Variovorax paradoxus: one gene and its partner. The protein of the gene in region 2 binds, or shares a complex with, the protein of the main gene of each other region. Links are inferred from orthologs where the notes say so. Each region holds a gene or a part of one and is shown on either strand. Other genes may lie near its edges. The genes, in order: secY and secA.

Region 1 (8,503 bases), 1.2 Mb from region 2 along the record:
GAAAGTGACGGCGATGGTCATGGTCGGTCGGTGTATTCGAATGCCGCGAACTGGGTTGTCTGCAGCGGGTTGAAATTGTCGTCGCTCACCACGACCAGCATGCGTTTGTCGTCCGGCAAGGCCGGGCCCCAGCAAAGGCCTTCGGTGTTGTCCAGGCGCGAAAGGCCGAGCGAGGCGAAGTCGGCGACCAGCTCTTTTGGCGCCGGCCGGTGGTTGCCTGTGGCGAGCACGTCGGTATTCAGCACATCGGTCGCGTCGCGGATTTCGATCTCGTAGAGGCGCAGCGAGTTTCCGGCGCCGGTGGCGTAGGCGCGCTCGAGCACCAGCATGCGGTCGTTGTCGAGCATCAGGATCTCGCTGATGCCGTTGTCCGCATGGCTGCCGGGGAGGAGCGGCCGCAGCGGAATCGGGTCGGGAACGTAGGCTATCTGACAAACGGCCCGACCGGTTTCCAGGTCGACCTGGGTCAGCCGGCAAGGGCCTCCGGCCGCCTGGGTGGTGGGAACCGGGCCGTCCTGGATCAGGGCGTTTTCCATCGCGAGCCAGGCATGGCGGCCGTCCGGCGTCACCGCCAAGCCCTCGAAACCCAGGTTGTCGCGCGGGCCTCGCTGCCGCGCCGGATCGGGAGTGAACATGGCCGGCAGCGGGAATTCGCGAAGCAGGCGGCCATCGCGTGCCGATTCATAGAGGGCGGGACCGAATCCGCGCAGGACATCCCCTTCGCTCACCCAGAGCAGGGTGCCGGCCCCTGGCCGCACGCGCAGCGATTCGGGGTCTGCCACAGGGGTGCCCGGGTCGGCGCGGCGCCGGTCGGGCCAAGGCCCGCCGCCGGGTCGTTGCAGCTGAACCACATCTTTCGGGGCGGGCGCCTGCGCCCAGGGCGCGGGCCACGAGGCGGTATAGAAACGTGCGGGGCTCAAGTCAGATCGGTCATCGCTGAGTAGCAAGTACTCGCTTCTTTCAACGTCGTAGTCAATGCCGGAAAGACCGCCCGCCGTCGTGCCCTGTATATTCAGCCGGTGCGGCCAGTGGGCCTCCGCGATGCGGCGCAGTCGTCCCGCCCCTGGCAGCGGCATCGCCGGACTTCCGCAGCCCCACAGTCCCGAGCCAGCGAAAGCGGCGGCTACGCCGGCCAGCAGCAGCCGGCGACGCGCGGGTGATTGGGCTTCCTGCGGGTCTGGAATAAAGGTGCGCACGCCGCCAAGTCTAGTTCCAGCGCATTTCCGGGCCAGAAGGCAGTTGACAGCCTTTTGCCTGCGTGCCACAATCGCTGGCTTCGCTTCAAAAAGGCGAAGCTTTCAGCCCAAAGCGGAAGTGCCTCGAGTGGTTCGAGGTGCAGACGACGGGCCCAAGACTGACCGCAGCGTCTCCCTCCTGGAGGCGCATCGGTACAAGTTGGGAACTACTAGCAATGATCCAAACTGAATCCCGGCTCGAAGTGGCCGACAACACAGGCGCGAAGTCCGTCCTGTGTATCAAGGTGCTCGGTGGCTCCAAGCGGCGTTATGCCAGCGTGGGCGACGTCATCAAGGTCAGCATCAAGGAAGCCGCTCCGCGTGGTCGCGTCAAGAAGGGCGAGATCTACAGCGCAGTGGTGGTCCGCACCGCCAAGGGCATCCGTCGCGCCGACGGCTCCCTCGTCAAATTCGATGGCAACGCAGCCGTGTTGCTCAACGCCAAGCTGGAGCCGATCGGCACCCGCATCTTCGGACCGGTGACGCGCGAGCTGCGCACCGAAAAGTTCATGAAGATCGTGTCGCTGGCCCCCGAAGTTCTGTAAGGACAACAACGCCATGAACAAGATTCGCAAAGGCGACCAGGTCATCGTGTTGGCCGGGCGCGACAAAGGCAAGCGCGGCGTCGTCTCGCTGCGCAAGGACGATTCGCACCTCGTCGTCGAGGGCGTGAACATCGTCAAGAAGCACGCCAAGCCGAACCCCCTCAAGGGTACGACCGGCGGCATCGTCGAGAAGACCATGCCCATCCACCAATCCAACGTGGCGATCTTCAATGCCGCGACCGGCAAGGCCGATCGCGTGGGCATCAAGATCACCCAGGGTGCTGACGGCAAGCGCGTGGCTGTTCGCGTCTTCAAGTCCAGCGGCGACGAAATCAAGTTCGCCTAAGAGGTACTCACATGGCACGTCTCCAACAACACTATCGCGAAAAGATCGCGAAAGACCTGACGGAAAAGTTCGGCTACAAGTCGCCGATGCAGGTCCCCCGCCTCACCAAGATCACCCTGAACATGGGTGTGGGTGAAGCTGTCGCCGACAAGAAGGTTCTCGACAACGCTGTTGCCGACCTCACCAAGATCGCCGGCCAGAAGCCCGTGGTCACCAAGTCGAAGAAGGCTATCGCCGGTTTCAAGATCCGCGAAAACCAACCTATCGGCTGCATGGTCACGCTGCGTGGCGTGCAGATGTATGAGTTCCTGGACCGTTTCGTGACCATCGCGCTGCCGCGTGTTCGCGACTTCCGCGGCATCTCCGGCCGTGCGTTCGACGGCCGTGGCAACTACAACATCGGCGTCAAGGAACAGATCATTTTCCCCGAGATCGAATACGACAAGGTCGATGCCCTGCGCGGTCTCAATATCAGCATCACGACGACGGCCAAGACCGACGAAGAAGCCAAGGCGCTTCTCGCTGGTTTCCGTTTCCCGTTCAAGAACTGAGGTGATCTGTGGCTAAAGCATCTTTGATCCAGCGCGAACTCAAGCGCGACAAGCTGGTCGCCAAGTACGCTGCGAAGCACGCGGAACTGAAGGCAATTTCCAACGACGTGAAGAAGAGCGACGAAGAGCGCGCTGCTGCCCGCCTGGGCCTGCAAAAGCTCCCGCGCAACGCGAACCCCACGCGTCAGCGCAACCGCTGCGAAATCACCGGTCGCCCCCGTGGCACCTTCCGTCAATTCGGTCTGGCCCGCGCCAAGATCCGCGAACTGGCTTTCAATGGCGACATCCCCGGTGTCACCAAGGCCAGCTGGTAAGCCAGGCAGGAGCAAACAACATGAGCATGAGTGATCCCATTGCCGACCTGCTGACGCGTATCCGTAACGCGCAGATGGTGGCGAAGCCCACTGTGTCGGTCCCGTCTTCCAAGGTGAAGATCGCGATCTCGCAGGTCCTGAAGGACGAGGGCTATATCGACGGTTTCCAGGTCAAGACCGAAGACGGCAAGTCCGAACTCGTCATTACCCTGAAGTACTACGCTGGCCGTCCGGTCATCGAGCGCATCGAGCGCGTGAGCCGCCCCGGCCTGCGCGTCTACAAGGCCAGTGCTTCCATTCCGCAAGTCCAGAACGGCCTCGGTGTTGCGATCGTCACCACCCCCAAGGGCGTGATGACCGACCGCAAGGCGCGCGCTACCGGTGTCGGTGGCGAAGTGCTGTGCTACGTCGCCTAACCGAGACATCGAGGAGTAACTGAAATGTCCCGAGTAGGAAAAATGCCGATCACCATCCCCGCAGGCGTGGATGTGTCGATCAAGGAAGACCAGATCAGCGTCAAGGGTACGGGCGGCACGCTCAACCTCGCACGCAACGCACTGGTCAAGATCGTCAGCAATGACGGCAAGCTGAACTTCGAGCCCGCCAACGAATCGCGTGAAGCGAACGCAATGAGCGGCACGATCCGTCAGCTGGTGAACAACATGGTGGTTGGCGTGACCAAGGGCTTCGAGAAGAAGCTCAACCTGGTCGGCGTCGGCTACAAGGCCGCAGCGTCCAACAACAAGTTGAACCTGCAAGTCGGTTATTCGCACCCGGTCAACATCGACATGCCGCAAGGCATCACGGTGGCCACCGCGACCCCGACCGAAATCGTGATCAAGGGTGCTGACCGTCAGCGCGTTGGTCAAATCGCCGCTGAGATCCGCGCTGTTCGTCCGCCTGAGCCTTACAAGGGCAAGGGCATCCGTTATTCGGACGAGAAGATCGTGATCAAAGAGACCAAGAAGAAGTAAGGGGCAGCAAAATGATGTTGACCAAAAAAGCACAGCGTCTTCGCCGCTCGCGCCAGACCCGCATCCGCATCGCGACGCAGGGCGTGGCCCGTCTGACGGTGAATCGCACCAACCTGCACATCTATGCCACCGTCATCTCCGACGACGGCACCAAGGTGATTGCCACCGCATCGACGGCCGAAGCCGAAGTGCGCACGGCACTCGGCGGCTCGGGCAAGGGTGGCAATGCCGCCGCTGCAACGGCCATCGGCAAGCGCATCGCTGAAAAGGCGAAGGCTGCCGGCGTCGAGAAGGTCGCCTTCGACCGCGCAGGTTTTGCGTACCACGGCCGCGTCAAGGCGCTGGCCGAGGCGGCCCGCGAAGCCGGTCTGCAGTTCTAACCGGACACGAGATTCAAAATGGCAAAGATTCAAGCAAGAACGCAGAACGAAGGCCCTGAAGACGGTTTGCGCGAGAAGATGATCGCGATCAACCGCGTCACCAAGGTGGTGAAGGGTGGTCGTATCCTCGGTTTCGCAGCACTCACCGTCGTGGGCGACGGCGAAGGCCGCGTCGGCATGGGCAAGGGCAAGTCGAAGGAAGTGCCTGCTGCCGTACAAAAGGCGATGGAAGAAGCCCGTCGCAACCTGGCCAAGATCTCGATCAAGAACGGCACGCTGCATCACCGCGTGACGGGTCATCACGGCGCCGCTTCGGTCGTCATGATCCCCGCACCGAAGGGTACCGGCATCATCGCCGGCGGCCCGATGCGCGCCGTGTTCGAAGTCATGGGCATCACCGACATCGTGGCCAAGAGCCATGGTTCATCGAACCCCTACAACATGGTTCGCGCCACGCTCGACGGGTTGAAGAACTCGACGACCGCGTCCGAAGTGGCTGCCAAGCGCGGCCTGACCGTCGAAGAAATCTTCGCCTGAGCGCAAGCTCTCGCAAGGCTGAAGGAAGCATTCAAATGACGACGCAACAACAAACCCTCAAGGTGCAATTGGTCAAGAGCCCGATTGGCACCAAGGAATCGCATCGCGCGACCGTGCGTGGCCTCGGCCTGCGCAAGCTCAACAGCGTGAGCGAGCTGCAAGACACCCCCGCGGTGCGCGGCATGATCAACAAGATCAGTTATCTGGTCAAAGTTCTGTAAGAGAGACTGATATGGAACTCAATGGCATCAAGCCGGCAGCCGGCGCCAAGCACGCCAAGCGCCGTGTTGGCCGCGGTATCGGCTCCGGTATCGGCAAGACCGCAGGTCGCGGTCACAAGGGTCAGAAGTCGCGCGCAGGCGGTTTCCACAAGGTCGGCTTCGAAGGCGGTCAAATGCCGCTGCAGCGTCGCCTGCCGAAGCGTGGCTTCAAGTCGCACCTGCTGAAGTTCAACGCCGAAGTCACGCTGACTGCCCTCGAGCAGCTCGGCCTGGCCGAAGTGGACATCCTGGCGCTCAAGCAAGCCGGCCTCGTGGGCCAGCTCGCCAAGGTCGTCAAGATCGTCAAGACCGGTGAACTCACCAAGGCCGTCAAGCTGACGGGCGTGGGCGCAACCGCTGGTGCCAAGGCTGCGATCGAAGCAGCCGGCGGCAGCATCGCCTGATCACACTGGACTGAAAGAAGTTCTTCGTGGCAACTAACGCGGCAACGATCGCAAAAACAGGCAAGTTCGGCGACCTCCGCCGCCGGCTCGTCTTTTTGCTGCTCGCGCTCGTGGTCTATCGGATCGGCGCGCACATTCCTGTGCCGGGCATCAACCCGGACCAGCTGGCTGCGTTGTTCCAGGGCCAGCAGGGCGGCATTCTGAGCCTGTTCAACATGTTCTCGGGCGGGGCGCTGTCGCGCTTCACCGTGTTCGCGTTGGGGATCATGCCGTACATCTCGGCGTCGATCATCATGCAGTTGATGACCTACGTGGTTCCTACCTTCGAGCAATTGAAGAAGGAAGGCGAGGCTGGCCGTCGCAAGATCACGCAGTACACGCGCTATGGCGCACTCGGTCTGGCCTTGTTCCAGTCGTTCAGCATCGCAGTGGCGCTCGAGTCGTCTGCCGGCCTGGTCAACTCCCCCGGTTTCGGCTTCCGCCTGACCGCGATGGTGAGCCTGACGGCCGGTTCGATGTTCCTGATGTGGCTTGGCGAGCAGATCACCGAGCGTGGCCTGGGCAACGGCATCTCGATCCTGATCTTTGCAGGTATCGCGGCCGGTCTGCCAAGCGCCATCGGCGGTCTCGCTTCGCTGGTGACCACCGGTGCAATGAACCCGATCGTTGCGCTCTTCATCATCGCGATCGTGGTGCTGGTCACCTACTTCGTGGTGTTCGTCGAACGCGGCCAGCGCAAGATCCTCGTGAACTATGCGCGGCGCCAGGTTGGCAACAAGGTCTATGGCGGCCAGTCGTCGCACCTGCCCTTGAAGCTGAACATGGCCGGTGTGATTCCGCCGATCTTCGCCTCGTCGATCATCCTGCTGCCCGCAACGGTGGTTGGCTGGTTCAGCACCGGTGAAGGCGGTTTCCGCTGGATCAAGGACATTGCCAGCGCACTGCGCCCGGGCGAGCCGATCTACGTGCTGCTGTACGCTGCCGCGATCGTTTTCTTCTGCTTCTTCTACACGGCACTCGTGTTCAACAGCAAGGAAACGGCCGACAACCTGAAGAAGAGTGGTGCTTTCATTCCTGGCATTCGCCCGGGTGACCAGACCGCTCGCTATATCGACAAGATTCTGGTTCGCCTGACGTTGGCCGGCGCGGTGTATATCACCTTCGTCTGCCTGCTGCCCGAGTTCCTGATCCTGAAGTACAACGTACCGTTCTACTTCGGTGGTACCTCCCTGCTGATCATCGTGGTCGTCACGATGGACTTCATGGCCCAGGTGCAAAACTACATGATGTCCCAGCAGTACGAATCGCTGCTGAAGAAGGCCAACTTCAAGACATCGTAGGGCCGTGAGTTTCAGTATTGAGAATATTGGGTGTGGGCGGTGTACCGCCACGTTAAACAGTTTTAGGAGAATGAAATGAGAGTTTCGGCTTCGGTCAAAACCATCTGCCGTAATTGCAAGGTCATCCGCCGTAAAGGTGTGGTGCGTGTGATTTGCACCGACCCGCGCCACAAGCAGCGCCAGGGTTGATTGAAGAGTATTAGAGGACGCACATGGCACGTATTGCTGGCATCAACATTCCGCCGCACAAGCACGCTGAAATCGGCCTGACCGCCATCTTCGGCATCGGTCGCACGCGCGCCCGTCAAATCTGCGAAGCGAGCGGCATCGAATATTCGAAGAAGATCAAGGACCTGACTGACGCCGATCTCGAAAAGATCCGCGACCAGATTGCCTTGTTCACCATCGAAGGCGATCTGCGTCGCGAGACGACGATGAACATCAAGCGTTTGATGGACATCGGCTGCTATCGCGGCTTCCGTCACCGTCGCGGCCTGCCGATGCGCGGCCAGCGCACGCGCACCAATGCCCGCACCCGCAAGGGTCCGCGCAAGGCTGCGCAGTCCCTGAAGAAATAAGGATAGACCAGCATGGCTAAAGCACCTGCAAACAACGCCGCACAGCGCGTTCGCAAGAAGGTTCGCAAGAACGTTGCGGACGGCATCGCCCACGTGCATGCCTCGTTCAACAACACCATCATCACGATCACCGATCGCCAGGGCAACGCCCTGTCGTGGGCTTCGTCGGGTGGCCAGGGCTTCAAGGGCTCGCGCAAGTCGACGCCGTTCGCTGCGCAGGTTGCTTCCGAAGTTGCCGGCCGTGCTGCTGTCGAGCAAGGTATCAAGAACCTCGACGTCGAGATCAAGGGCCCCGGCCCCGGTCGCGAATCGTCGGTGCGCGCACTGGCTGCGCTCGGCATCCGGATCAATTCCATTGCCGACGTGACGCCCGTTCCGCACAACGGCTGCCGTCCCCAGAAGCGTCGCCGCATCTGATCGTCAGTCCGCAAGGCGCAGCCGGCTCTTGAGCGGCTGCGCATTTGTTTTTTAACTAAGCCCACCGCCATCCGCGTTTTCGCCGATGGCTCCCGCAGGCAACTGCGGCAGATGACACAAAGGAAACCACGTGGCACGCTACCTCGGCCCCAAGGCCAAACTTTCCCGCCGCGAAGGCACCGACCTGTTTCTGAAGAGCGCCCGCCGCTCCATTCAAGACAAGGCCAAGTTCGACTCCAAGCCCGGCCAGCACGGCCGCACTTCGGGTCAGCGCACGTCGGACTACGGTCTGCAACTGCGTGAAAAGCAGAAGGTCAAGCGCATGTACGGCGTGCTCGAAAAGCAATTCCGCCGTTACTTCGAGGAAGCCGACCGTCGCCGTGGCAACACCGGCGCCAACCTGCTGTTCATTCTCGAATCGCGCCTAGACAACGTGGTCTACCGCATGGGCTTCGGCTCGACGCGCGCTGAAGCACGCCAGCTCGTGTCGCACAAGGCGATCACGGTGAACGGCCAGTCGGTCAACATTCCGTCGTACCTGGTGAAGACCGGCGACGTGATCGCTGTGCGCGACAAGTCGAAGAAGCAGACCCGCATTGCCGAAGCGCTCCAACTCGCCCAA
Region 2 (15,800 bases):
GCTGGGCATGCATGGTGTGATTCCGAGCGCTTTCGGCGAGTTCAAGGTGCCGTTCCGCAAGCCCGAGTTCTTCCAGACGATGCTGGTCGGCCTCGTCATCTGCCTGGCGTTGCCACCGACCATCACGCTCGACCGCTGGATCCCGTCCGTCGCCGCACTGGCCGGACGCCCTGCGCTCAACCGCATTGCGACGGTGCTGACGGCAGTGGGATGCGTTTTACTTTTTGGCCTGTGCGTGTCGAAATTCGGCAACTACAGTCCCTTCCTCTATTTCCAGTTCTGACATGGAAGACACGAAACCAGCCCGCATGTGGCTCGCCATCTTCGTTGCGGGCTTTCTTGTCTGCGCCGCGCTGCTGGTCACCAGCCTGCTGACGCCCATCCCTTATGGCGACCTGACACGCATCGGGCGAATATCCGAGCGCGATTTCGGATGGCACCATCCGCCCCCGCCTATTCCTGACGCCAACATCAAGGCCTCGTCGATCCAGGAAGCCGACGTGCTCGTGATCGGCGACAGCTTCTCGGTTCGCTACGCATGGCAGTCGCCGCTGGTGGGCGCCGGCTACCGCGTTGCCACCACGCACTGGGACAAGACCGGTCCGATGTGCAGCGACTTCTCGGAATGGGTGCGCAAATCCGGCTTCAAGGGCAAGGTCGTCATCATCGAGAGCATCGAGCGCCTGCTTCAGGGACGCATCGTAGATTCGAAAGAATGCGCGGCCATGAAGCACGCCTTCGTGCCTTCGCCTCCCCCATTCGAAAATCCATCCAAGCCGGCGCCTACCGAGTTCCGCCTGAACTGGGACGCGGAGCTGCTGAGGGGCTGGCTGACCTATCGCAACACCCGGGCCATCGAGCGTTCCGAGAGCTGGACCAACACGCCCGACCGCTGGGGCCCGCTCATCGATGCACGCACCGTGCCCGACGGCTGCAAGCAATTCAGCCACGTGGCTTGCAACAAATTGCTCATGACGGCCGAAGACCGCCTGATGGACCCGCTTACCGCCGACTCCGCCACCTTCATGGCGAGGTTCACGGAAAAAATGGCGCCTTCCCTTCGCATCATCTGGATGGTCGTGCCCAACAAGAGCACGGTGTACCTCGACCAGAACCATGCCGCCGCGTTTCGCAGCACGTTCAACGACCTGAAAATCGGCCCGGATCTTTTTACACTGTCCGAGCAGAACCGCTTCAAAATCACAGACTTGTATCCGGCCAACGAAACGCACGTTTCCACTGCCGGGTATCTGCTCTTCGGTCAGCGTATGCTGGAGGCTGTGCGTGAAGTGCAGCCGAATCCGGCGGCCGCTAAATCGCCATGAACTCGTCCCTCACATGAACCCGAACGCGTGATCCTCTACGAGTACCCTTTCAACGAGCGCATCCGGACCTACCTGAGGCTGGAGCACCTGTTCCGCCGCCTTGGCGAACTGGTGCCCGCGGAATCCGCGCTTTCCCATCATTTCGCCCTGGTCACGATTTTCGAGATCATGGACGTTGCCGCGCGCGCCGACCTCAAGGCCGACGTCATGCGCGATCTTGAAAAGCACAAGAACGTCTTCAACGGCTACCGCGGCAACCCGGCGATCGCCGAGGCGGCGCTGGACCAGGTCGTCACCCAGCTCGAACGGAATTTTGGCGCGCTCAACAGCGTATCCGGCAAGGCCGGCCAGGCGCTGACCGAGAACGAATGGCTCATGAGCATTCGCAGCCGAGCCGGCATTCCGGGCGGCACCTGCGAGTTCGACCTCCCCGCTTACTACGCTTGGCAACACCGCAGCGCACAAAGCCGGCGCAAGGACCTCGAGCGCTGGTCGAGCACGCTCGCGCCGCTGGCCGAATCCATTTACCTGCTGCTCAAGCTGCTGCGCGAAGCCGATGTGCCCTACAAGGTCATTGCCACTCATGGGCAGTTTCAGCAAAACCTGCCGCAGGGCCGCAGCTTCCAGCTGCTGCGCCTGCGGATCGACCCGGCGCTCGGGCTGGTGCCTGAAATCAGCGGCAACCGGCTCATGGTTTCGGTGCGCATGATGCGCCACGAGGCCGACGACCGCCTGCACCAGAGCACGGAAGACGCAGCCTTCGAACTCACGCTCTGCGCCTGAGCGCAGCAGCGCATCAACGACACGCCATGAGCAACGGCAGGACCCACAACGACATCGGCGAGCGGATCGTCCGCTGCCCCGCCTGCGGCGGTGACAGCATCTATGCCGCCAGCAACCCCTATCGGCCCTTCTGCAGCGCGCGCTGCAAGGGTATCGACCTCGGCGCATGGGCCAACGAGGAATTCAGGATGCCCGCCGAAGAGCCGCCGGACGAAGAGACCTTCGGCGACCCCAAGCTGAAGCAGTAAAAGGCGCCGCGGCCACCGCAGCGGCTTCGCGCTACTTCTTCGGCGCCGCGCCGCCTTCGTCCAGCAGCGCGCGGTCCATGTAGGTTGCAAACGAGCGGGTGTACTTGGGCCGCAAGTGGCCCGCGTCCTTGTAGGCGGGAGCACCGTCGGACATGGTGCGCAGGCACTGGCCGTCCGCGGTACACAGGTTCGCAACGGCGTCGATCACTTCCACGCCGCTTGCAAGACCGATCTGCCGCAGGCGATCGTTCAACTCGCGCTGGTCCTGCGGTATCGGCAGCGTCGGGGTTGTGGTCGAGACCTTCATGGAGGTCAATCGGCTGCCTTCGAGCAGGCGCTTCGGCTCGAAATCGGGTGCTACCGGAATGTCGAGCAGCAGAAAAACCTTCTTGCCCTTGCCTGACAGTTCTCGCAGCAGCTGGCCGAGAGAGTCGAACGCCAGGGCCATGCCGTCGCCGCCGCGGAACTGGTGGGCCGCGCCACTCGCATCGCGGAAGTAATAGCCTGGTGCGCCGCCCGCGATGAAGTAGCAGTTCCAGCAGCCGCCGATCACTACCGTGTCGATCTCTGGGCCGCGGGCGAAATCCAGCACGGCCGTGCGCCGCTCGGCGCACCCTATGTTCGCATCCGCGTAAACACCGGGAATCGGCGGGCAAGACCCCTGCGTTGCAAAGTAGATGGTGTTTGCCTTGTCGGGCACGGTGCGCGCGAGCTCCTCTGCGCGCGGACCATATTGCTGCACGTGGCTGTCGCCGACCAGCAGGCTCTTGCGCGGCCCATTGCCGACCCGATAGAGCAGATGCCGCCCTAGTTCGTAGTTCTTGAAATCGTCGTAGTAGCCCACGTCGGCCGCGGCCTCGGAAATCTGCTGCAGGCGAATGTCGTGGTGGCGCGGCTGCAGCACGCCAGAGAAAACCACCAGCCCCACGACAACCAAAGCCACCCCCGAGCCCGCCAGCAAGCGCAGCAGACCCGGGCCGGTGCGCGTGCGCGTGTAGCGCTCGACGAACCTGTAGGTCAGCCAGGCCAGCACAACGCTGGCAATGACGGCCCCCGCGCGCACAGGCAGCGACGGCAACCCGTCGCTGAGGATGCGCGCATAAGCAAGCAGCGGCCAATGCCAGAGATAGAGCGGATAGCTGATGAGCCCGATCCACACCATCACCCGGTTCGACAGCAGGTACTTGTTCAGGAAGCCCGTGGGCCCGGCCGCAATGCAGCTCACCGCACCCAGCGTGGGCAGCAGCGCCCACCAGCCGGGAAAAGCCTTGTCGCCGCGGATCATCACCAGCCCCAGTCCGAGCAGGCCCACGCCGACGAAGGACTGCACATGGCTGCGCAAACGGCTCGGCGCCGCCGGCTTCAGCCGCATGCACGCCAGGATGCCGCCCACCATCAGCTCCCAGAAGCGCGAAGCCGGCGAATAGAAAGCCGCCGTGCGAAACGGATGGATCGTGAGCACATTGACCAGGAACGACACCACCGCAATCGCCAGGATCACGCGGATCATCGGCCAGCGGCGGCGCCAGGCCACACCCAGCAGCACCGGCCAGAAAATGTAGAACTGCTCCTCGATACCCAACGACCACAGATGCAGCAGCGGCTTGGTTTCGGCGGCCGAATCGAAATAACCCGCGTCGGCCCAGAACACGAAATTGGCAAAGAAGGCCGCACCGCCCGTCACCTGCTTGCCCAGTTGCGCAAACTCGTCGGACAGCAGCATGTACCAGCCGAAGCACAAGGTAGCCAAGAGCACCAGGATGAGCGCCGGGAAAATGCGCCTGATGCGCCGTGCGTAGAAGTCGCGGTAGCTGAAATCGCCCGCCACCTGGCTCTGCAGGAGAATGGTCGAGATCAGGAAGCCCGAGATCACGAAGAAGATGTCCACACCGATGAAACCGCCGGGCAGCACGCCGGGAAAGGCGTGATAGATCACCACGGAGGCCACGGCAATGGCACGCAGGCCGTCTATGTCCGGTCGGTACTTGGGATGCAGCATCTAGTCGGGTCGTTGAACGCGTGTGGCGGTTCTGATTATTTTTGGGAGCCTACGCCGCCGACCCGGCAGCATGAGGAAGACCGCGCTCCTGGGCCAGCCATTCGAGCACCGGCATGGCGCCGGGCAGCACGGGCGTCACATCCAGCGGCAGCTGCTGCCAACGCATTTCCTGCCCTTCGCACATTTCGAACTCGCCGCTCCACGCCGTGACCTTGCACCAATGCAGCCGCACCAGCGCGTGCGGATAGTCGTGCTCAGTGACCTTCCAGACCTCTGCCCCCGCGATGGTGATGCCGAGCTCTTCCTGCAGTTCTCGCCGCAGCGCTTGCTCGACCGTTTCGCCGGCCTCGATCTTGCCGCCCGGAAACTCCCAGAAGCCGGCGTATGCCTTGCCTGCCGGACGGGTCGACAGCAGCAGCGCGTCGTCGGCCGAACGGATCAGCACGCCGACAGCCACCTCGGTGTGCTTGCGGCCCTGTGGTTGCGGCTGTGCGCTCATGCGCCGGCCCGCCCGGCGTAGTCGCGCGCAAACTGGTAGGCGACGCGACCGCTGCGTGAACCGCGCTCGAGTGCCCACACCAGCGCCTCGGGCCGCGCCGCCTCGATCGCCGCCTGACCAACGCCAAAGGACGAGAGCCACTGCGCAACGATGGCCAGGTATTCGTTCTGGCTGAACGGATAGAAGCTGACCCACAGGCCGAAGCGCTCCGACAGCGAGATCTTCTCTTCGATCACCTCGCCGGGGTGCACTTCGCCGTCCTCGGTGTGGGTGTACGAAAGGTTGTCCTTCATGTATTCGGGCAACAGGTGGCGCCGGTTGCTGGTCGCATAGATCAGCACGTTGGGCGTGGCCGCCGCAATCGAGCCATCGAGAATCGACTTCAGCGCCTTGTAGCCCGGCTCGCCTTCGTCAAAGCTCAGGTCGTCGCTGAACACGATGAATTTCTCGGGCCGCTGCGACACCACCTCGACGATGTCCGGCAGGTCGGTCAGTTCGGCCTTGTCGACTTCGATCAGGCGCAGCCCCTGCGGTGCATAGGCCTGCAGGCAGGCGCGAATGAGCGACGACTTGCCCGTGCCGCGCGCGCCGGTCAGCAGCACGTTGTTGGCCGGCTTGCCTTCGACGAACTGGCGCGTGTTGCGCTCGATCTTTTCCTTCTGGATGTCGATTTCCTTGAGCGAATCGAGCGCCATTGCGGCCACATGCTTCACCGGCTCGAGCACGCCATGGCCCGAGCTGCGGCGCCGATAGCGCCAAGCGATCGACGCGTTCCAGTCGGCAGGTGCAGCCAGCGGCTGCGGCAAGATCGATTCGATGCGGCCGATCAGCTGCTCGGCGCGCTCGATCAGCTTCTGGAACTGCTCATTCATGACCTGTAGTCGGCGTTGATGGTCACGTAGTCGTGGCTCAGGTCGCAGGTCCACACCGTTTCGCTCGCGTTGCCGCGGCCCAGGCCGATGCGCACCGTGATCTCGCTCTGCTTCATCACGCGTTGGCCGTCTTCCTCGCGGTACGACGGATTGCGCCCGCCCTTCACCGCGACGTGCACGTCGTCCAGGAACAGGTCGATGCCGGTCTGGTCGAGATCGGCAATGCCGGCGTAGCCCACGGCCGCCAGGATGCGGCCCAGGTTCGGGTCGCTCGCAAAGAAAGCCGTCTTGACCAGCGGCGAATGCGCCACGGCATAGGCCACTTGCTTGCATTCTTCCGGATTGCGGCCGCCATCGACCTGGATGGTGATGAACTTGGTGGCACCTTCGCCGTCGCGCACGATGGCCTGCGCCAGCTTGCGTGCCACGTCCTGCATGGCGGCCACAAGTGCCTGGCCCTCTGCCGATTCGAGCGAGGTGATGGTTGCGTGCGCGGCCTTCTGCGTGGCGATGACCACGAAGGAGTCGTTGGTCGAGGTGTCGCCGTCGATGGTCACGCGGTTGAACGAGGCATCGGCCAAGCGCTTGGCCAGCGGCTGGATCAACGACGGATCGATCTTCGCGTCGGTGGCCATGAAGCCCAGCATGGTGGCCATGTTCGGGCGGATCATGCCGGCGCCCTTGCTGATGCCGGTGATGGTGACCGTGGCGCCGCCGACCTGAATCTGCTGGCTGAAGGCCTTCGGAATCGTGTCGGTAGTCATGATGCCTTCGGCAGCACGCGCCCAGTGGTTCTCCGAGGCGTCGGCCAGCGCGGCGGGCAGGCCGGCTTCGATGCGGTCCACCGGCAGCGGCTCCATGATCACGCCGGTCGAGAACGGCAGGATCTGCTCGGGTGCGATTTCGAGGTGGCGCGCCAGTGCGATGCAGGTGGAGCGCGTGCGCATCAAGCCGTCTTCGCCGGTGCCGGCATTCGCGTTGCCGGTGTTGATGACCATCGCGCGAATGCCGTAGTTGGCCGCCAGATGGTCTCGGCAGACCTGCACCGGCGCCGCGCAGAAGCGGTTCTGGGTAAACACGCCTCCAACCGCCGAGCCTTCGTCGATCAGCACGACGGTCAGGTCCTTGCGGTTGGCCTTGCGCACACCCGCTTCGGCCACGCCGATGCGGACGCCGGGCACCGCGAACAAGGCGGCAGGATCAGGAGCGGACAGGTTCACGGGCATGGAGGTTTCTCTTCCGGAGGTTCTGGGTCAGCTGAGCTTGCCGTGGCACTGCTTGTACTTCTTGCCACTGCCGCAAGGGCACGGGTCGTTGCGGCCGACGCGCGCAAAGGCAGCCGCCTCGGCGCTGAGCGTGCCAAGGCCCAAGCCGGCAGCCGCGATGCGGCGCTGGTTTTCTTCGTCGAGCCGAACCTCGACTTCGCCGGTTTCGGTCGGCGCGCTGTAGGTGATGTTCGAGACGTTTTCGCCGCGGCTCTCGAGCGCATCCGCCGCCTGCTCGAGTTGCTCGCCCGACTGCACGCGCACCGTCATGAGCTGGCGGGTGACTTCGTTCTTGACCGAATCGAGCAGCTGGCCGAAGAGCTCGAAGGCTTCGCGCTTGTACTCTTGCTTGGGCTGCTTTTGCGCATAGCCGCGCAGGTGGATGCCCTGGCGCAGGTAGTCGAGCGAAGCCAGGTGCTCGCGCCAGTGCGTGTCGATGCTCTGCAGCAGCACCATGCGCTCGAACTGGGTGAAGTTCTCCTGGCCGATCAGCGCCACCTTGGCGTCGAAGGTGTCGTTGGCGGCCTTCACCACCTTTTCGACGATGTCTTCGTCGCTCACGGCCTCGGCGGCCTCGACTTCGCTCTTCAGGGGCATGTCGATGCCCCATTCGCTGAAGAGCGTCTTCTCCAGGCCCGCCAGGTCCCACTGCTCCTCGACCGATTCGGCCGGCACGTACTGGCGCACCAGGTCGACAAAGCAGCCCTCGCGCAGCGCCGCGATCTGCGCCGTCAGGTCGGCCGCGTCGAGAATGTCGTTGCGCTGCTGGTAGATCACCTTGCGCTGGTCGTTCGACACGTCGTCGTATTCGAGCAGCTGCTTGCGGATGTCGAAGTTGCGCGCCTCGACCTTGCGCTGCGCGCTTTCGATGCTGCGCGTGACAATGCCCGCTTCGATGGCTTCGCCGTCGGGCATCTTCAGGCGATCCATGATCGCCTTCACGCGGTCGCCCGCAAAGATGCGCATCAGCGGATCGTCCAGGCTCAGGTAGAAGCGCGAAGAACCCGGGTCGCCCTGGCGGCCCGAACGGCCGCGCAGCTGGTTGTCGATGCGGCGCGACTCATGGCGCTCGGTCGCGATGATGCGCAAGCCGCCCAGCGACTTGACGAATTCATGGTCCTTGGTCCACTCGGCGCGGATGCGTGCCACTTCGGCCTGCTTGGCAGCTTCGTCGAGCGACTCGTCCTGCTCGACCGCCTCGATCATCTTCTCGATGTTGCCGCCCAGCACGATGTCGGTACCGCGGCCCGCCATGTTGGTCGCGATGGTGATCATCTTCGTGCGGCCGGCCTGCGCCACGATGTCCGCTTCGCGCGCATGCTGCTTGGCGTTGAGCACCTGGTGCGGGAGCCCCGCCTTGGTGAGCAGGCCGTCGATGATTTCGGAGTTCTCGATCGACGAGGTGCCCACCAGCACCGGCTGGCCGCGCTCGTAGCACTCGCGGATGTCCTGAATGGCCGCTTCGTACTTTTCGCGCGTGGTCTTGTAGACGCGGTCGAGCTGGTCTTCGCGCTTGCTGATGCGGTTCGGCGGAATGATGACCGTCTCGAGACCGTAGATTTCCTGGAACTCGTAGGCCTCGGTGTCGGCCGTGCCGGTCATGCCGGCCAGCTTGTTGTACAGGCGGAAGTAGTTCTGGAAGGTGATCGAGGCGAGCGTCTGGTTCTCGGCCTGGATCTGCACGCCTTCCTTGGCTTCGACGGCCTGGTGCAAGCCGTCGCTCCAGCGGCGGCCCGTCATCAGGCGGCCAGTGAATTCGTCGACGATGACCACTTCGCCCTGCTGCACCACGTAATGCTGGTCGCGGTGGTACAGGTGCCGTGCGCGCAGCGCGGCGTTCAGGTGGTGCATCAGCGTGATGTTCGCCGGGTCGTAGAGCGAGGCGCCTTCGGGCAGCAGCTTGAATTCGCTCAGCAGCTGCTCGGCCTTCTCGTGGCCGTCTTCGGTCAGGAACACCTGGTGGGTCTTCTCGTCGACCGTGAAGTCGCCCGGCACCGTGACGCCCTCGCCCGTGCGCGGATCGGCTTCGCCTTCCTGCTTGGTCAGCAGGGGCACCACCTTGTTGATGGCCAGGTAGAGCTCGGTGTGGTCTTCGGCCTGGCCGCTGATGATCAGCGGCGTGCGGGCCTCGTCGATCAGGATGGAGTCCACCTCGTCGACGATGGCGTAGTTCAGCGTGCGCTGAACCCGGTCGCCCGGCTCGTACACCATGTTGTCGCGCAGGTAGTCGAAGCCGTATTCGTTGTTGGTGCCGTACGTGATGTCGCTCGCGTAGGCCTGCTGCTTTTCCTCGCGCGGCATCTGCGGCAGGTTGATGCCCACCGTAAGACCCAGGAAGTTGTACAGGCGGCCCATCCACTGGGCGTCGCGGTTGGCGAGGTAGTCGTTCACCGTGACCACGTGCACGCCGTTGCCCGACAGGGCATTCAGGTACACCGGCAGCGTGGCTGTCAGGGTCTTGCCTTCGCCGGTGCGCATTTCGGCGATCTTGCCGTTGTGAAGCGCCATGCCGCCGAGCAGCTGCACGTCGAAATGGCGCATCTTCATGACGCGCTTGGAGCCTTCGCGCACCGTGGCAAAAGCTTCGGGCAGCAGGGCATCGAGGGTTTCGCCCTTGGCGATGCGGTCCTTGAATTCCTGGGTCTTGGCGCGCAGCCCGTCGTCGGTGAGCTTCTCGAATTCGGGTTCCAGCGCATTGATGCGCTCCACCGTCTTGCGATACTGCTTGAGGAGCCGGTCGTTGCGACTGCCGAAAATCTGGGTCAGGAAGTTGGTTGCCATTGGCGTGGAGATGGGCGTGCACCTGACACAACAGGCACTGCGACCGGATTCCCTAAGATATGGTGAAAGCAGTTGGGCGCGCCTTCTTCGAATGCAAGCCTCGAAAGCAAGCGGCTCAGACCGGATCTGCCGGCGCAAGCGTCGGCAAACCGGGCATTTTAGCTGCCCTTGTTCCACCCTCCGGATTACCCATGAATCGCCGCTCCGTCCCGCCCGTCACGCTGCACCAGGCCGCCGAAGGTTCGCCGACCCTGGCGAGCCTGATTGCGCGCGCGCGCGACTCCGGCGACCGGCTCCGGGCCGTGGAGGGATTGATCCCGCCGGCCATGCGCCCGGCCGTGCAGGCTGGCCCGGCCGAAGGGGACGTGTGGTGCCTGCTGGTCAACGGCAGCGCCGCGGCCGCCAAGTTGCGCCAGCTGGCGCCCATGCTGGTCACCCGGCTGCGAAACCGGGGCTGGGACGTGAACACGATCCGGATCAAGGTCCAATCCGGGCGCTGAAAGAAAAAGGCGGCCGACCGGGCCCACGGCCCCCGGCCATCTCTATCCCGTCTATTGCGGCTGAAGCCCGATGTCGTGCGCCACCTTCTGCCAGCGCTCGGCCTCCGCACGCATGAAAGCACGCAGCTCGCCCGTGGTGGAACCCTTCAGTTGCACGCCGAGCGACGTCATGCGCTCCCTCACCGATGGATGGTCCAGCGCAGCGATGGCTTCGCGCCGCAGCCGCTCGATCACTTCCAGTGGCGTGGTGGCGGGCGCCACCAGTGCCCACCACTGGTCGATCTCCATCCCCTTGAGTCCGCTTTCCGCCAGCGCGGGCACCTCCTTGAGCCCCGGAAGGCTCACCCGTTGCGCGCTCGTCACCAAAAGCGGGCGGATCCGGTTGGCACCCATCAGGCTGGAGCCGCTGGCCAGCGTCGCGAAGTGCCCGCCCACCGTGCCCGCCGCCACATCGGTAAGGGCTGGCGCCGATCCGCGGTACGGAACCATGTTGAACTTGATCTTGGTGCGGCTCGCCAGCAGCTCGGCCGCCAAATGGCTCACCGTGCCGGCTCCGCTGTGCGCAATGGCCGGCGGCATCGGCCGGGCAGCAGCCGTCTTGACGAAGGTCTTGAAGTCGCGGCTGTCGTCGTCCATGCCCACAAAGAAGACGAGCGGGGAGGTGCCGATCATCGTCACCGGCGTGAAGTCGCGCAGCAGGTCGTAGGGCAACCGTGCAGTCACAGCGGGCGCGATGGCGTGCGGCAGCTCGACAATGGCCAGCGTGTAGCCGTCGGGCGTTGCCTTGGCGGCCGCCTCGGTGCCGATCTGGCCGGCCGCCCCGGGCCGGTTGTCGACGATCACCGTGCTGCCGAGCGTCTGGCTCATGCGCTGCGCCATGGCGCGCGCGATGGCGTCGGTGCTCCCGCCCGCCGCCCACGGCACGATCAGTTTGATGGGCTTGTCGGGATAGGCCGCCCAGGCGCGCTGCGCCGTGGCGCCGAAGAGAGCGGCCGAACCGGCAGCCAGGAAGGCGCGGCGTTGAATTGCTTGCATGGTTTCGATTCCTTTGGGTAACTAGGGAGCTCAGGCGGTCTCGTCCGGCCAGCTCGGGTCGCGCGAGGCGTTGGCGGTCAGCATCAGCACCACGTGGGCGTCGCCTGCAATGGCGCCGCGTTCGCGCAACTGGCGCACGGCGTCCAGTCCGCCCGCGGCGCAGAGCTCGGCACTCACGCCGGCCGCCGTGAGCTTCTGCCGCGCGGCGCGGGCCTGGTCGTCGCTGACCACCACCGCGCCTCCCCCAGAGGCAGTGGCGGCCTGCCACTGCAAGAAGGTCACGGTCGATCCCGCGGTCGAAAACTGCGCGGTGTGGCCGGGATACGCGCCGTTGAGTGCGCCGCCGGCCAGCACGCGCGAGAGGCGCGCAAAAGGCTCCACCAGCCAGAGCCGCGGCAGGCGCGCGATGCGCCCGGCAGCCAGCAGGTCGCGAAAGCCCGCGTAGATGCCCCAGGCGAGGTCGCCGCGCGCCGTCGGAATCACGATGTGATCGGGCAGGCCGCCATCGTTCAGGCACTCCAGGGCGATGGGCTTGTAGCCCTCGATCGCCAGCGGCGCGCTGCCCAATGCGGGCAGGCGGTAGTTCGTCAGCGCGAAATAGCCCGGATGTTGTGAGCGCTCACGCACGAATGCCCAGCGGCCGGCGTTGTCGGCGAAGGTGTAGCGCCGGGCACCGAGGGCGTCGAGCTGCCGTGCATAGGCGGCCGGCAGGCCTTCGTAGGTTGCCACTTCGCAGCCCAGGCCCGAAGCCCAGGCGTAGTGCGCCGCGGAAATCGCGGCATTGCCCGACGAGGCCAGCACCAGCGTGTGGGCACCGAAGTCCAGCGCCTGGGCCACGCCCACGGCCGTCATGCGGTCCTTGTGCGAGCCGGTGGGGTTGGACGATTCGTCCTTGAGCGCAAGGCACGCCACGCCGAACTCGCGCGCCAGCTCCGGCATCTCCAGCAGCGGCGTGCCGCCCTCGCCCAGCGTGAACCCTGGTACGTAGGGCATGGGCAGCGGGCTGCCGCTGTCGGGCAGGTAGCTGGCGCGCAAGCCGGCATGGACGCCCGTGGCACGGCAGGCGGGGCAGCCGTCGTTCGCCAGCGCAAGCGGATACGGCGCATCGCAGCGCAGGCACCGAAAGCCCTGCAAGTGGGGGTTTCTGACCGGTTGGGGCGGGCGGATGCGCGCAGGGCCCGCCAGATCGGCCAACGGATCTGGTGGCGGGGCGAACTTGAAGTGCATTACGGGCGCAGGCATGTTCACAGGTGGTATCGAGGTGGAAGTCGTGCCTAAATCTTAGGCATCTGCAAATAAAATCATCTAGCTTGAAATACTCAAGCGATAAGAAAACTTATCGATGCGCTTCACCGAAATAGAGACCTTCCGCGCCCTGATGCGCGCCGGCTCCACCCGCAAGGCCGCGGCGCTGCTGCATGTGACCCAGCCAGCCATCAGCCAGTCGCTCAAGCGGCTCGAGGCGCAGGCCGGCATGGTCCTTTTCCAGCGCACGGGCGGTCGGCTGGTGCCCACGCCCGAGGCGCGCGCACTGTGGACGGAGGTGGAGCGCGTGTTCATCGGCATGGAAGCCATAGAGCACCGCATGCGCAGCCTGCGCGACTTCGGCACCAACCAGCTCGAACTCAGTTGCTATCCGGCTTTTGGGCTCGGCTTCATGCCGCGTGCACTGGAACGCCTGAAGGAACAGCGCGGTGACAGCCCCTGGCCGCAGGTTTCGTTGCAGGTGCTCAGTTCCAAGGACGTGCGCGACCGCGTGGCCAAGGGCATTTCAGACTTCGGCCTGATGGCCGATGAACTGTCGCTCGAAGGCATCGACCACTCGACCTTCGCACGCTTTCCCGGCGTCGTGGTGATGCCGCAGGGCCATGCGCTGGCGCGCTTCAAGCGCATCGAGCCGGAGCAACTCGCGCAAGTGCCTTTCCTGGCCCTGAACCCCGAAGACCCTTCGCACCGCGGCCTCGAAGCCGCGCTTGCCGAGCGCGGCGCAGCGCTGCGGGTGATGGTGCAGACGCCCTACGCGGCCAGCGTGTGCGAAATGGCTTTGCGCGGCCTGGGCGTGGGGCTCGTCAACCCGATCACCGCGCTCGACTACGCTGAACGCGGACTCGTGGTGCGGAGGCTCTCGGTCGATGTGTTCTTTTCGTGCGTGCTGGCCATGCCGGCGGGCAAGGTGCTTTCCACCACCGCGCGCGACTTTCTTTCACTCATGCGCCGGCAGCTGGCGGAAGACGAAAAGCGCATTCAGCGCTACCTGCGCTGATTCGCACCCGCCTCTGCTTACTTCCAGCCGAACTCGTGGTTAAGTCCCACGACAAAGCCGTTCACGCCGCGTGGCCCCGTCCTCGAAGCGCTCACATCCACGCTGATCAGCGGCGTAAGGCTGAAGCGCCCGCCGATGCGCGAAGTCCATACGCCCGATGCACGGCTACGCTCGGCAATGAGCGAAACCTTTTCGTCGAGCGCCCACTCCACCGCCAGTCCGCCGCGCGGCGTGCGTGCGCCCGTGCCCGTGGCCCAGTCGGCGCCGATGTTGGCATGAATTTGCAGGCTGCCCGACGGCCGCCACGTGACGGGCAGCACCAGTTGCCCACCGGCACGGCCGCCGCGCCTGACGTCGAACACAGCTCCAAGTGAAATTGCGGCGCTCAGCGGTGCATCGGCCGCCGGCCCCAAGAAGTTCCATTTGAGCTGCGGCCCGGCGATGACTGTATGAATGCCCTCTGCTGAAAGCCTGTCGAAGCTGAAGCCGAGTTCGACAGGCCCGACGCGACACGACGGGCCGAGGTGCAACCCGGTTACCGGCTCCGGTCCGGTGCGGCCCCACCAGGCTTCGTACTGGCATTGGCCCGCATCGAGCGTGCCGGCATCGTCCACATCGAAATGGCCCCCTGCCCGCGCACCTGCGCTCGCCAGCGCGCAGGCCGCCAACGGAAGCCAGGCGAGCCGGGACCATCCAATCGTTGCCGTGCATCTGTTATTTTTCATCGCCTGCATCCCCGGGGATCGCGCATTCTAGGGACGGCGGAAGTCGCCCCGGCGACGCGGCTGGCGCGCCCGCATTGCCTCAGATCTCGAATTGCGGCTGCAGCTCGCGAATGCGCTTGATCGCCACGCCGGCGGCCGCCGTGCGGGTCTCGACGCCAAGCTTCACGTACACCCTTTCGAGATGCTTCTTGGCCGTGGCGGGGCTGCTGCCGAGGATCTCGCCGATGTCCTTGTTGGTCTTGCCCTTCACCACCCAGTAGAGCACCTCGGCCTCGCGCGCTGTGAGCTTCAGGCTCAGGCTCATGGCCTCGATCACCCCCGTGTCCGAAATCTCGCGCATGACGATCATCCATTCATCGCCGTCGTCGTCCTGCCCGGTCTGCCGGTGCAGGCGCAGGCTGAGACTGCTTGCCCCCTGGGCAATCGAAAGCGCCGGCGGCTCGATGCCCTGTTGCCGGGCATCGGGCGCATGGCGCCGCAGCCATTCCAGTATGGCCGGCGGTGTTTCGGGCGCACGGGTGTCGCAGTAGCGCTGCAGCAGGTCGCGCGCGAGCGCGGTCTGCCAGATCAGCCGGCCTTCGGGCAGGCGCACGGTAATGCTGGCGTAGCCGAAGGCGTCGAGCGCATTGCGCGCCTGCCCGGCCTGGCGCGCGTCCTGCCGGGCGCGGCGGGCGCCCTGCAGGTGCACGTTCATGCGAGCCAGCACTTCCTTGGGCTTGATCGGCTTGGTGACGTAGTCGACCCCGCCCGCTTCGAGTGCGGCCACCAGGTGCTCGGTTTCGGTGAGCCCGGTCATGAACACGATGGGAATGTGCGCCGTCGCGGGATCGGCCTTGAGCCGGCGCGCCACCTCGAAACCGTCGATGCCCGGCATCATCGCGTCGAGCAGCACGATGTCGGGGCGGGCCTGCGCGGCGCGCTGCAGCGCCTGTTCGCCGTTGGTGGCAATGAGCACCGTGTAGCCCGATTCGTCGAGCGCGTCGTGCAGCACCGCAAGGTTGTCGGGCACGTCGTCGACGATCAGCACCAGGTCGCTGTTGGCGCCCTGTTCGCGCAGCGTTTTGGCGAGCGGTGTGGTTTCCATGGGGTTGATGTTCGCCGCGATTTTCAGGCCGCGCTCACGGCCGCGGCAAGCGCACGGCCCATGGCCTCGAACTGGAATTGCCGAGCGAGCACGCGCTGCCCCTCGGTCCATGCCTTGCATTCGGGCTCTTCGGCATCGATCTCGTCGAGCTGGTTCATGATGCCGCGGAAGTAGCCCAGGCTCACGGCTTCGTCGAGCGCACGCAGTCGCGAAAGCGAAGGCGCCTGCACGGCGCGGGGTGCGGCGGCTGGTTGCGGCTTGGCGGCCGTGTCCGTCCATTGCAGGCCGAGCCGCCGCTCGAGCCAATCGAGCAGTTCCGTGTGCCGCACCGGCTTGACGAAGAAATCCTCGGGGGCAATGCCTACGTCGTTCTCCAGCCCCTTGTCGAAGGCATTGGCCGAAACGATGGCCACCGGCGCAT

Evidence for each region.
Region 1: the proteins of secA (region 2) and secY are in contact, whole or in part, in a crystal structure (PDB 3DIN), measured with the Thermotoga maritima proteins. The link is inferred for Variovorax paradoxus from one-to-one orthologs. Residues at the interface, in WP_004082002.1 of Thermotoga maritima: Glu261, Ala262, Arg263, Lys300, Ala301, Arg302, Thr303, Ile304, Ile305, Leu323, Tyr324, Asp325, Pro326, Val329, Ser330, Tyr333, Ile336, Lys340, Phe345, Val349, Glu363, Phe364, Tyr374, Ser375, Gly376, Gly377, Glu393, Ile395, Thr482, Ser483; in WP_004081795.1 of Thermotoga maritima: Glu108, Gly109, Glu110, Glu111, Ala236, Glu237, Arg238, Arg239, Ile240, Thr241, Ile242, Gln243, Tyr244, Ala245, Arg246, Arg247, Val248, Thr249, Gly250, Arg251, Arg252, Val253, Tyr254, Gly256, Ala257, Ser258, Thr259, Tyr260, Leu261, Pro262.

The regions. Positions count from the first base shown.
Region 1 is NZ_CP123990.1:3,950,163-3,958,665, reverse strand. What follows is about bases 4,790-7,729. They hold secY (preprotein translocase subunit SecY), read left to right. Parts: upstream 4,790-5,572; coding sequence 5,573-6,886; downstream 6,887-7,729. Other genes in these bases: rpsK (30S ribosomal protein S11), read left to right, coding at 7,477-7,729; rpsM (30S ribosomal protein S13), read left to right, coding at 7,099-7,464; rpmJ (50S ribosomal protein L36), read left to right, coding at 6,962-7,075; rplO (50S ribosomal protein L15), read left to right, coding at 5,115-5,546; rpmD (50S ribosomal protein L30), read left to right, coding at 4,918-5,103. Also shown: proC (pyrroline-5-carboxylate reductase), read right to left, coding at 1-21; QHG62_RS19100 (esterase-like activity of phytase family protein), read right to left, coding at 18-1,196; rplN (50S ribosomal protein L14), read left to right, coding at 1,412-1,780; rplX (50S ribosomal protein L24), read left to right, coding at 1,794-2,126; rplE (50S ribosomal protein L5), read left to right, coding at 2,138-2,677; rpsN (30S ribosomal protein S14), read left to right, coding at 2,686-2,991; rpsH (30S ribosomal protein S8), read left to right, coding at 3,012-3,407; rplF (50S ribosomal protein L6), read left to right, coding at 3,432-3,965; rplR (50S ribosomal protein L18), read left to right, coding at 3,980-4,345; more of rpsE, read left to right, coding at 4,364-4,789; more of rpsK, read left to right, coding at 7,730-7,881; rpsD (30S ribosomal protein S4), read left to right, coding at 8,012-8,503. UniProt on the Escherichia coli protein: The central subunit of the protein translocation channel SecYEG. Consists of two halves formed by TMs 1-5 and 6-10.
Region 2 is NZ_CP123990.1:2,702,859-2,718,658, reverse strand. What follows is about bases 6,780-10,136. They hold secA (preprotein translocase subunit SecA), read right to left. Parts: upstream 9,773-10,136; coding sequence 6,980-9,772; downstream 6,780-6,979. Other genes in these bases: QHG62_RS13160 (hypothetical protein), read left to right, coding at 9,964-10,136; argJ (bifunctional glutamate N-acetyltransferase/amino-acid acetyltransferase ArgJ), read right to left, coding at 6,780-6,952. In the rest of the region: QHG62_RS13205 (MBOAT family O-acyltransferase), read left to right, coding at 1-283; QHG62_RS13200 (hypothetical protein), read left to right, coding at 285-1,325; cell division protein ZapD, read left to right, coding at 1,353-2,108; QHG62_RS13190 (DNA gyrase inhibitor YacG), read left to right, coding at 2,135-2,356; QHG62_RS13185 (acyltransferase family protein), read right to left, coding at 2,388-4,355; 8-oxo-dGTP diphosphatase MutT, read right to left, coding at 4,405-4,854; QHG62_RS13175 (ATP-binding protein), read right to left, coding at 4,851-5,726; more of argJ, read right to left, coding at 5,723-6,779; more of QHG62_RS13160, read left to right, coding at 10,137-10,272; QHG62_RS13155 (Bug family tripartite tricarboxylate transporter substrate binding protein), read right to left, coding at 10,324-11,307; QHG62_RS13150 (threonine synthase), read right to left, coding at 11,338-12,549; QHG62_RS13145 (LysR substrate-binding domain-containing protein), read left to right, coding at 12,650-13,570; QHG62_RS13140 (hypothetical protein), read right to left, coding at 13,588-14,295; QHG62_RS13135 (response regulator transcription factor), read right to left, coding at 14,375-15,379; QHG62_RS13130 (ATP-binding protein), read right to left, coding at 15,403-15,800. UniProt on the Escherichia coli protein: Required for protein export, interacts with the SecYEG preprotein conducting channel.